3 regions of the Terrabacter terrae genome follow, and region 1 is predicted to be linked to each of the others. Evidence: predicted binding sites of a transcription regulator. Region 1 holds the regulator's gene; each other region holds the start of a gene.
The links. Region 1 encodes HrcA, which represses chaperone genes, less so after heat shock. Its sites were predicted from a motif close to TTNGCACTCGNNNNNNNCGAGTGCNAA; they were not measured.
Positions count from the first base shown of each region.

Region 1 (3,270 bases):
CCTCGGGACGAACGGCGCGGTGTCGATCAACTCGAGCGCCCAGACCGACGTCCTGGTCGACGTCGTCGGCTGGCTGCCGACGGGCGCGGACCAGGTGCCGGTCGGGCCGGCCCGAGTCTTCGACAGCCAGAGCGGTCTGGGTTACCCGGTCGGCCGGGTGGCCGCCGGGCAGGCCCCGAGCGTGCCGGTCGTCGGACAGGCGGGTGTGCCCACCAGCGGGGTGCGGGCTGCGCTCGTGACCGTGACGGTGGTCTCGCCGACCGCCGCCGGCTACGTCACGGCCTACCCCAGTGGCTCGGCCGAGACGCCGTACGCCACCGTGAAGTACGCGTCTGGGCGCACCGTGACCAACACCGCGCTGGTGCCGGTCGGCCTCGACGGGAAGGTCCGGGTCAAGACCTCGGCAGCTGCCTACCTCAAGGTGGACGTCCAGGGCTACGTGCGCTGGTGAAGCGGCAGCCCGGGAGTGAGTCGGACGTGCCGGCTCACGTTCCGGGCTCGGTGACGAAGTCGATGAGCTCCTCGACGCTCGCGAGGAGGGTCGGCTCCAGGTCGGCGTAGGTGCGCACCGTGCCCAGGATGCGCTTCCACGCGTTCGCGATGTCGGCCTGGCTGGAGTGGGCCCATCCCAGCTCGGCGCAGATTCCGTGCTTCCACGACGTGCCGCGCGGGATGACCGGCCACCGCTGCCAGCCCAGGCGCTCGGGACGCACGGACTGCCAGACGTCGACGTAGGGGTGGCCGAGGATCTTCACGTGCTTGCCGAGCCCGGAAAGGGCACGCGCCTGCTCGACGATGCGCGCCTCCTTGGTCCCGGGCACGAGGTGGTCCACGAGCACGCCCATCCGCCGTCCCGGTCCCGGCTGGAACTCGGCGATGATGCCCGCCAGGTCGTCGACGCCGTCCATGAGCTCGACCACGACGCCCTCGACGCGCAGGTCGTCTCCCCACACCTTCTCGACGAGCTCGGCGTCGTGCCGGCCCTCGACGTAGATGCGCGAGCCGCTGGCGACCCGGGCGCGTGCGCCCTCGACCGCCACCGATCCGCTCGCCGTCCGTGACGCGGCCTTGCGCGCGGCCGCGAGCGCGGCCCCGGCGGCGGCGGTGGGTGGGGTCAGCGTGACGGGCGCGCCGTCGAGGAGGAACCCGGGTCCGAGGGGGAACGCCTTGGTGCGACCGTGGCGGTCCTCGAGGTGGACCACGTGCATGCCCCCGGCCTTCTCGACGCGCACGACGGCGCCGACCCAGCCCGTCTCCACCTCCTCGACGACGAGGTCCGGCTCCGCCGGGGTGGGGGTCGAGCGGCCGCGCCGCGGGGCGCGCCAGTCGCCGCTGAGCACGTCTGATCCGTAACGGTCGTTGGGGGACACGACAAGGGAGGGTATGCCGCCCGGCCCGCTGCGCCTCGGCCGCCACGCGGGCACGGGCGCACCCGGGTCGCGGCGCCCCGGCATACCGTTGGACGGAATCGGAGATCCGGCGCCCACGACGTAGACTTGGCACTCGTCAATCGAGAGTGCCAGACCGCCCGTGAGGCGACGCGTGGGCACGACCGAGGCCCGTGAAGGAGGGACGCGATGAGCGAGGACCGCAGGTTGATGGTGCTGCGCGCCATCGTCCAGGACTACGTCCAGACCTCCGAGCCCGTCGGCAGCAAGGCGCTGGTCGAGCGCCACCACCTCGGGGTCAGCGCGGCGACCGTGCGCAACGACATGGCCCTGCTCGAGGAGGAGGGACTCATCCACGCGCCGCACACGTCGGCCGGGCGGGTGCCCACCGACGCCGGCTACCGCGTGTTCGTCGACCGGCTCAGCGCCATCAAGCCTCTCGGGCCGGGGGAGCGGCGCGCCATCACCCAGTTCCTGCAGGGCGCCGTCGACCTCGACGACGTCGTCGACCGCACCGTGCGGCTCCTCGCGAGCCTGACCCGCCAGGTCGCCGTGGTGCAGTACCCGTCGCTGACCCGCTCGACGGTCCGGCACATCGAGCTGGTCCCCCTCGGCGCCACCCACCTGATGATCGTGCTGATCGTCAACACGGGCCGGGTCGAGCAGCGCGTCGTCGACACCGGCCGCTCCCTGGTGGGTCCCGACGGCGAGGGCCTGGTGGCCTCGATGCGCGCCCGCATCAACGAGGTGGCCGCCGGCGTGCCGTTCACCGTGGCGGCCACCCGGCTGCGGCGCCTCGTCGACGACACCGAGGGCGAGGGCGGCCTCGACGCCGGCGACCGGGCCGTGATGCAAGCCGTGGTCTCGGCCCTCGGGGACGCGCTCGTGGAGGAGCGCGAGGAGCGTGTCGTCCTCGCCGGCCAGGCCAACCTCGCACGCTCCGGCGCAGACTTCCCGCGCACCATCGGCCCGATCCTCGAGGCGCTGGAGGAGCACGTGACCCTGCTGCGCCTGCTCGGCCAGCTGGGCGACGACCCCGACCTCGTCTCGGTGCGCATCGGCTCCGAGAACCCCGTCTCGGGCCTGCAGACGACCTCGCTCGTGTCGATGGGGTACGGCTCCGGGGCCGAACGCGTCGCGAGCCTGGGCGTCCTCGGCCCGACACGCATGGACTATCCCACGACGATGGCCTCCGTCCGTGCCGTCGCCCGCTACGTCTCCGAGATCCTCGACGACAACCAGGCCACCTGACGAGCACCACCCGACCAGCACCACCTGACCAGCACCACCTGACCAGCACCACCTCGGCCAGTCCGCCGGCGCACGCCGCGCCGGAACCGAAGAGCACCACACACCGAAGGAACCAGCTTGAACGACTACTACGCCGTCCTCGGGGTCTCGCGCGACGCGAGCCAGGAGGAGATCAAGAAGGCCTACCGTCGACTGGCCCGCAAGCTGCACCCCGACGTCAACCCCGGCCACGAGGCCGAGGAGGAGTTCAAGCGGGTGTCGCAGGCCTACGACGTGCTGTCCGACCCCCAGAAGCGCCAGTCGTTCGACATGGGTGCCGACCCCTTCGCCACCGGCGGCGGCGCGGGCTTCGGTGCGGGCCAGGGCTTCTCGTTCAGCGACGTGATGGACGCCTTCTTCGGTGCCGGTGCCACGGCAGGGTCGCGCGGACCGCGCTCGCGGGTGCAGCGCGGCCAGGACGCCCTGGTCCGGCTCGACATCGACCTGGCCAAGGCCGTCTTCGGCTCCGAGGAGGAGCTGACGCTCGACACCGCGGTGGGCTGCAAGCGCTGCGACGGTGACGGCGCCGAGCCCGGCACCGGCCGCCAGACCTGCCAGATCTGCCACGGCACCGGTGAGGTGCAGCAGATCC
Region 1 is NZ_BAAANB010000021.1:1,115,907-1,119,176, forward strand. Features, by position in the region: gene ABD194_RS15265 (CHAP domain-containing protein) at 1-451, shown strand, start outside; gene ABD194_RS15270 (DUF3097 domain-containing protein) at 486-1,370, opposite strand; gene hrcA (heat-inducible transcriptional repressor HrcA) at 1,578-2,639, shown strand; gene dnaJ (molecular chaperone DnaJ) at 2,757-3,270, shown strand, end outside.

Region 2 (3,270 bases), 210 kb from region 1:
TGCTCACACTGCACCGGGTCTGGGACCGCTTCACTCCCGCCAGCGCCTGACGCCGGAACGCTCGAGCGCCCGCTCCTCCTCCGGGAGCGGGCGCTCGGTCGTGCAGGTTGGGAGACCCAGCGGCTAGAGCTGTTTGCGGACGCCGGCCTCGTGCACGAGCGACGCCAGCTCGGCCTCGGGGTCGCCCGTCATCGTGTCGACGCCCGCGCCGCGTCGACCGACAGGCAGGACCGTGCGGTGGCGGACGTCCTCCACCTCGAAGGCCAGCCCCGCGTAGGCCGCGATGAGGCCGAGGACCACGCCCACCCAGCCGGCGGCGGTCAGCCAGCCGGACGAGCCGGTCATCTGACCTACACCCGTCACCGCGAAGCGCAGCGCGCTGACGCCCATGACGAGCAACCCCGCGAGCTTCCCGGTGGCTGCAACGGTGGGCACGCACATCGCAACGGCCGAGCACAACAGGAAGACTCCGAGGGCCGGCGAGGTCGCGCCGGGCGGTGAGGTCAGCATCGCGAAGCCGACACCCGCCCACGTCCCGGCCAGGATGCCCATCCCGGTGCCGGCCACCGGGTCCCGAGCCAGGAACCCCAGCACACAGGCGACGAGCTGGAGCGGCACCGTGAGGGCGAGCACCCCGATCGCGACGACGCGACCCTGCTCGGGAGCGACCACGTGCAGCTGCAGCATCGCGAGCCCGGTCGTGGCGACCATGAGGGCCAGGAACCCCAGCGGCAGAGGATTGCCCAGGGGCCGCACGACCACGCGCGCGGCGGGTGATGCCAAGAGGTCCGTGCGGATGGTCGTCTGGGCGGCATGCGGACTGCGTTCGTCGGTGGTCACGGATGTCCTCCTCGTCGGTTCAGACCTCGCGGTGCGGACCGGAGCGGTCCCACCGTCTGCTTACCCCCGCTCCCGCCGCCTGACCCGGGGGTGGCTCGCGGGTCCGAGGGCCGGCGACGGCATACGCGAGGGCTCCTCGGGTGGCACGAACCCACCCGAGGAGCCGAGGCGAGGACTGTTCGTGACGAGACCTGTACGGGCACCTCCTCTTCGGTCAGTGGACGGCGTGGCGCCACGGCGGCCTTCGTCGTCGCGGAGGCGACCGCTCCCGACCGGTCGCCTGCGGCCTCACCCCCGGCGTCGGTGACTCTCGCCGGCCCGAGCCCCTCGGGGGCGCCTCGCCGGCGGCGCGGTCACCGTGCGGGTTCCCGGCCGCCGACGGCGTGACCGGTGGTGGTCCGAGCCCCGCGACGATCTCCTCGAACTCGGCGTCGAGCAGCTCCTGGTCGGCGCAGACGAGCGCGAGGAACTCGCTGTCGACGTCCGAGACGACAAGGCCCTCCGGGTCCTGTCCTGCCCTGACCACGGCTGCTCCCCGGTCAGGCCGTGATGGCCTGCCGGTCCTGCTTGTGCTCGATCTCGATCCTGCGGGACTTCGCACGCTCGGCGACGGGGATCGACAACGAGAGCACGCCGGCGTCGTAGGTGGCCTGGATCTGCTCGGTGTCGAGGCTGTCGCCGAGCACGAGCTGCCGGCTGAAGACGCCCCGCGGCCGCTCGGCCGCGATCAGCTCCGCGTCGCTGGCGCGAGCCGGCCGTTCGGCCCTCACCGTGACGACGTTGCGCTCGACGTCGAGATCGATGGACGCCGGGTCGACCCCGGGCAGGTCCAGCTCGACGTGGAATTCGTCCCCGTCGCGCCAGGCGTCCAGCGGCATGGCCGAAGGCCTGGCCAGGGTGCCGGTCGCTCCCAGCGCCAGCTGGGCCATTCGGTCCAGCTCCCGGAAGGGGTCACGGAAAGGGTCGGTGCGCATCAGCATCGTCGTCACCTCCATGTCATTCACGGATGCTCCTGGTGGCCACGACCGCACCCCGCGATCTGTGGCATGCGCTATAGATTTCTTGTAGCACCGATGACAAGCTGGTGCAAGAGGAACGGCCCGAGGAGCTTCGGGCAGCCACGGAAGGACCCACCGATGAGCAGCAGGCCCGCGCCGCCCTCCGACCAGGGGGTCTACGGCATCACGGTCGCCGCCGGGCTCGTCGGCATGGAGGTGCAGAGCCTGCGGCTCTACGAGTCGCGCGGTCTGCTCAAGCCGGACCGCACGTCCGGCGGGACGCGACGCTACAGCGCCGACGACCTGACGCGGCTGCGCCGCATCGCCGACCTGATCGCCGAGGGGGTCAACCTGGCGGGCATCCGTATGCTGCTCGAGCTGCAGGACGAGAACCGCCGGCTCCGCGGACAGCTGGACCAGAAGGGCCCCCAGCAGATCCCCCGGTCGGTCGACCGGCAGGTCAGCCGACCGACGGCTGCGCGTCGACCGCGATGACGACGCCCGAACGCGGCAGGGCCGGGATGCGACCCCACGACCACCCGAGGTCCTGACCACGGACGAGCCGGCCGTCCAGCTCCGCGAGGCGGGCGCAGGTCAGCGCCAGGAGTCCCACTGCGACGAGCTCCCCGGGACACCGGTGGCCGCTCTCGGGGCGTCCGCCTCCCTGCGGGACGAACGGGGCACTCCACTCCGCGCCGGTCCCGAGGAAGCGCTCGGGCTCGAAGGTGCTGGGCTCGGGCCACTCCTGCGGGTCGTGGTTGGTGGCCATCACGTCGAGCAGCACCCGGCGGCCGGCGGGGATGGGACACCGCTCGAACTCGGTGTCCCTCGTGGCGACGGCTGCCAGGGCTGGGACGAACGGGTAGACCCGACGCACCTCGTGGGCGAAGGCGGTCGCGAGCGGTCCACCCACGGCGCTCCCCCGCTCCGCCACCTCGTCGGCCAGGCGCCGGCGCCACTCCGGGGCCTCGGCCAGCGCCACGGCCCCGAAGGCGGCGAAGCGGGCCACGGCCACCGTCGGGCGCAGCACGTTGAGCAGCTCGACGCCCGCGGTGTGCACGTCGAGCAGCTCGCCGTCCGTCCCACGCTGGGCCGCGACGCGCGCGAGCACCGAGCCCTCCGGCGCGGCGCGCCGGCCCGACCTCGTCTCGCGGACCAGCGCGGCAGCCCAGCGGTCGCAGACCACCCGCCGGCGCCAGGCCGCGACGTACGGCATGACCGGCGTCGCGAAGCCGTCGACGATGACGGCGAGGTCGTCGGCGCGGCGCGCCTCCACCTCCGGCGGCACCTCGATACCCGCCCAGCGGATCACGGCCCGCCCGTAGACCTCGGTCGCTGTCGGATAGACGACGCCGCCGCCCCGACGGCGCCACTCCTGCAGTGCCTCCACCATCAGGCCGTCGGCCAGCTCGAGCAGCTCGTCCACCCGCTC
Region 2 is NZ_BAAANB010000021.1:1,326,724-1,329,993, reverse strand. Features, by position in the region: gene ABD194_RS16420 (catalase) at 1-50, shown strand, start outside; gene ABD194_RS16415 (GPR1/FUN34/YaaH family transporter) at 124-840, opposite strand; gene ABD194_RS16410 (hypothetical protein) at 1,055-1,366, opposite strand; gene ABD194_RS16405 (Hsp20/alpha crystallin family protein) at 1,380-1,820, opposite strand; gene ABD194_RS16400 (MerR family transcriptional regulator) at 1,977-2,333, shown strand; gene ABD194_RS16395 (cytochrome P450) at 2,299-3,270, opposite strand, start outside.
Region 2: a site for HrcA is predicted at 1,905-1,931, ahead of ABD194_RS16405 (Hsp20/alpha crystallin family protein). Genes of this name have one in related genera too.

Region 3 (3,270 bases), 860 kb from region 1:
CCTCGAGACCGGCGTTGATCGCGATCTGCTTGAGCGGGGCCTCGGTCGCAACGCGCACGATGTTGGCGCCGGTCGCCTCGTCGCCCTCGAGCTTGAGCTCCTCGAGCGCCTTGGCGGCCTGGATGAGGGCCACGCCACCACCGGCGACGATGCCCTCCTCGACGGCAGCCTTCGCGTTGCGGACGGCGTCCTCGATGCGGTGCTTGCGCTCCTTGAGCTCGACCTCGGTGGCCGCGCCCGCCTTGATGACGGCGACGCCGCCGGCGAGCTTGGCGAGGCGCTCCTGGAGCTTCTCGCGGTCGTAGTCGGAGTCCGACTTCTCGATCTCGGCCTTGATCTGGGCGATGCGACCCTCGATCTGCGAGCGGTCCTCGGCGTCCTCGACGATGGTCGTCTCGTCCTTGGTGACGACGACCTTGCGAGCCTTGCCGAGCAGGTCGAGGGTGGCGTTCTCGAGCTTGAGACCGACCTCCTCGGAGATGACCTGGCCACCGGTGAGGATGGCGATGTCGGTGAGCATGGCCTTGCGGCGGTCGCCGAAGCCCGGGGCCTTGACGGCGACGGACTTGAACGTGCCCTTGATCTTGTTGACGACGAGCGTCGCGAGGGCCTCACCCTCGATGTCCTCGGCGATGATCAGCAGCGGCTTGCCGGACTGCATGACCTTCTCGAGCAGCGGGATGAGGTCCTTGATGCTGCCGATCTTGCTGTTGGCGACGAGCACGTAGGCGTCGTCGAGGACGGCCTCCATGCGCTCGGTGTCGGTGACGAAGTAGGCGGAGATGTAGCCCTTGTCGAAGCGCATACCCTCCGTCATCTCCAGCTCGAGGCCCATGGTGTTGGAGTCCTCGACGGTGATGACGCCTTCCTTGCCGACCTTGTCCATCGCCTCGGCGATGAGACCGCCGATCTCCTCGTCGGCCGCCGAGATGCTGGCGGTCGAGGCGATCTGCTCCTTGGTCTCGATCTCCTTGGCCTGCTCGAGCAGACGGGCGGAGACGGCCTCGACGGCCTTCTCGATGCCGCGCTTGAGGGCCATCGGGTTGGCGCCGGCGGCCACGTTGCGCAGGCCTTCCTTCACCATGGCCTGGGCGAGGACGGTCGCCGTCGTCGTGCCGTCACCGGCGACGTCGTCGGTCTTCTTGGCGACCTCCTTGACGAGCTCCGCACCGATCTTCTCGTACGGGTCGTCGAGCTCGATCTCCTTGGCGATCGAGACGCCGTCGTTGGTGATCGTGGGGGCGCCCCACTTCTTCTCCAGGACGACGTTGCGGCCCTTCGGGCCGAGGGTCACGCGGACGGCGTCGGCGAGGATGTTCATGCCCCGCTCGAGACCGCGGCGCGCCTCTTCGTCAAAAGCAATGGTCTTGGCCATTCGGGTGGTTCCTCCCACACGAAACGTTGGTGGTGGCCCGCATGACGCCCGCGACGGACGGGACCGGTCTTCCCAGCTTCATGTCGCTGCGAACCCAGCCCCTCGGCATACGGCCCATTTTCTGTCACTCCCACCGGGAGAGTGCTAACGCCATTATTGGCACTCGCAGGGTGAGAGTGCAAACGTTCGGCAAGCACAGAAGAGGGCGTATGCCATTCGCCGGGCTCAGGCGTCCACGGCTGGGGACAGCGCACCCACGATGCGGGCGGCGTACTCGGCCGACTCCAGCTCCGACGCATACTTCGTGCGCGGCCAGAAGAAGCCCCGCAGCCCGTCGCCCTTGGTGCGGGGCACGACGTGCACGTGGAGGTGCGGCACCGACTGGCTGACCACATTGTTCACGGCGACGAAGCTGCCCTGGGCGCCGAGGCCGTCGACGGCCGCCGCCGCGAGGCGCTGGGCAGCCCCCAGCAGGCCGGCGTGCAGCTCGACCGGCAGGTCGAGCAGCGTGTCCACGTGGCTGCGCGGCACGAGCAGGACGTGGCCCTTGAAGACCGGCCGGCGGTCGAGGAACCCGAGGAAGTCCCCCTCGTCGAGCACCACGTCGGCGGGGAGGTCACCGGCGACGATCGAGCAGAAGACGCAGTCCATGGGTGACAGGCTGCCACGCGGTCGCCTCGCGGTCGGGCGTGCGGTCCAGCTCCGACACGGCGCTGACCCCGCTCAGCAGAGGAGCAGGATGAGGCAGCGGTCCTTCCAGCGGGTGCGCGTCGGCGTCGGGGTGGCGGTGCTGGTCGTCGGGGTGGGCGCGAGCGGCACCGCCGTCGAGGTGGGGCTGCTGGTGGGCGTAGGCGTACCGGTCGGCGTCGACGTCCCTGCGGTCGTTGCCGTCGGCTTGGGCGTGGCGCTGCCGTGGCCGATGCTCGGGCGGGGCTCGGAGGTCGACGGCAGCACGGGCACCGTCGCGGTTGACGGCCGGGCGGCGGACGGCCGGGCAGCGGGCGCAGAGGAGCCGGCCTCGGCCGAGGTCGTGGCGTCGGTCGTGCCCGCGGCGGGGGCGGCGCTCGGGGCGACCGGCGTCCTCGTCGAGTCGCGGCTGATGCGCGCGATGCTGTTCGGGTCGACCGACGCGGTGGCCTTCGGCGTGGTGGTCGGGTCCCAGATCTGTCCCGCGGCGCCGCCGGTCGAGTCGCTGTCTTGCAACGACGTCGCACCGGCCATCGAGGCACCTGCTCGGGCGCCGTCCCCCGGCCAGTAGGCGATCGCCCCGGCCGTCAGGACGGCGACGCCGGCCATACCGGCGACGACGACGCGCTGCCGTCGACGCTCCGAGGGAGGGAGGGAGTTGCGGGTCTCGCTGGGCATGGCATCACACCGTAGGGGAAGAGCCGCAGAACCGCCCATCCGGCCGATCGTCGCTACGGTGGTCGCATGCTCGGTGGCGCAGCGGTGCGAGAGGTGGATCACGGCGGAGGACCTCGGTGACTCCGCCGGTGGCGCCTGGGTTCGTCGAGGTCGCCGACCGTGTCTTCGTGGCTCGCTACCGGCAGTGGGACGTCGGCGTCGGGCTGGTCCTCGGCCGTGACGGGGCCGTCGTCGTGGACACCCGCGCCAGCGATGCGCAGGGCGGCGAGGTGCTGGACGACGTCCGTGGCCTGGGGCGCGACATCGAGGTCCGTCACGTCGTCAACACCCACGTCCACTTCGACCACACCTTCGGCAACGTCGCCTTCGACACCGCCACGGTGCACGCCCACGACAACGTGGCGCGGACGCTCGAGGTCCACGCCGCGCACATCAGGGAAGCCGTGCGTGAGGACCCGAGCGCGGCGCCGGAGTACGGCTACACCGAGGTGGACCTCCTGCAGGTGCTGGCCACGCCCGTGCGGCTGCCG
Region 3 is NZ_BAAANB010000021.1:255,732-259,001, reverse strand. Features, by position in the region: gene groL (chaperonin GroEL) at 1-1,375, opposite strand, end outside; gene ABD194_RS11350 (HIT family protein) at 1,601-2,026, opposite strand; gene ABD194_RS11345 (hypothetical protein) at 2,115-2,633, shown strand; gene ABD194_RS11340 (MBL fold metallo-hydrolase) at 2,869-3,270, shown strand, end outside.
Region 3: a site for HrcA is predicted at 1,532-1,558, ahead of groL (chaperonin GroEL). Genes of this name have one in related genera too.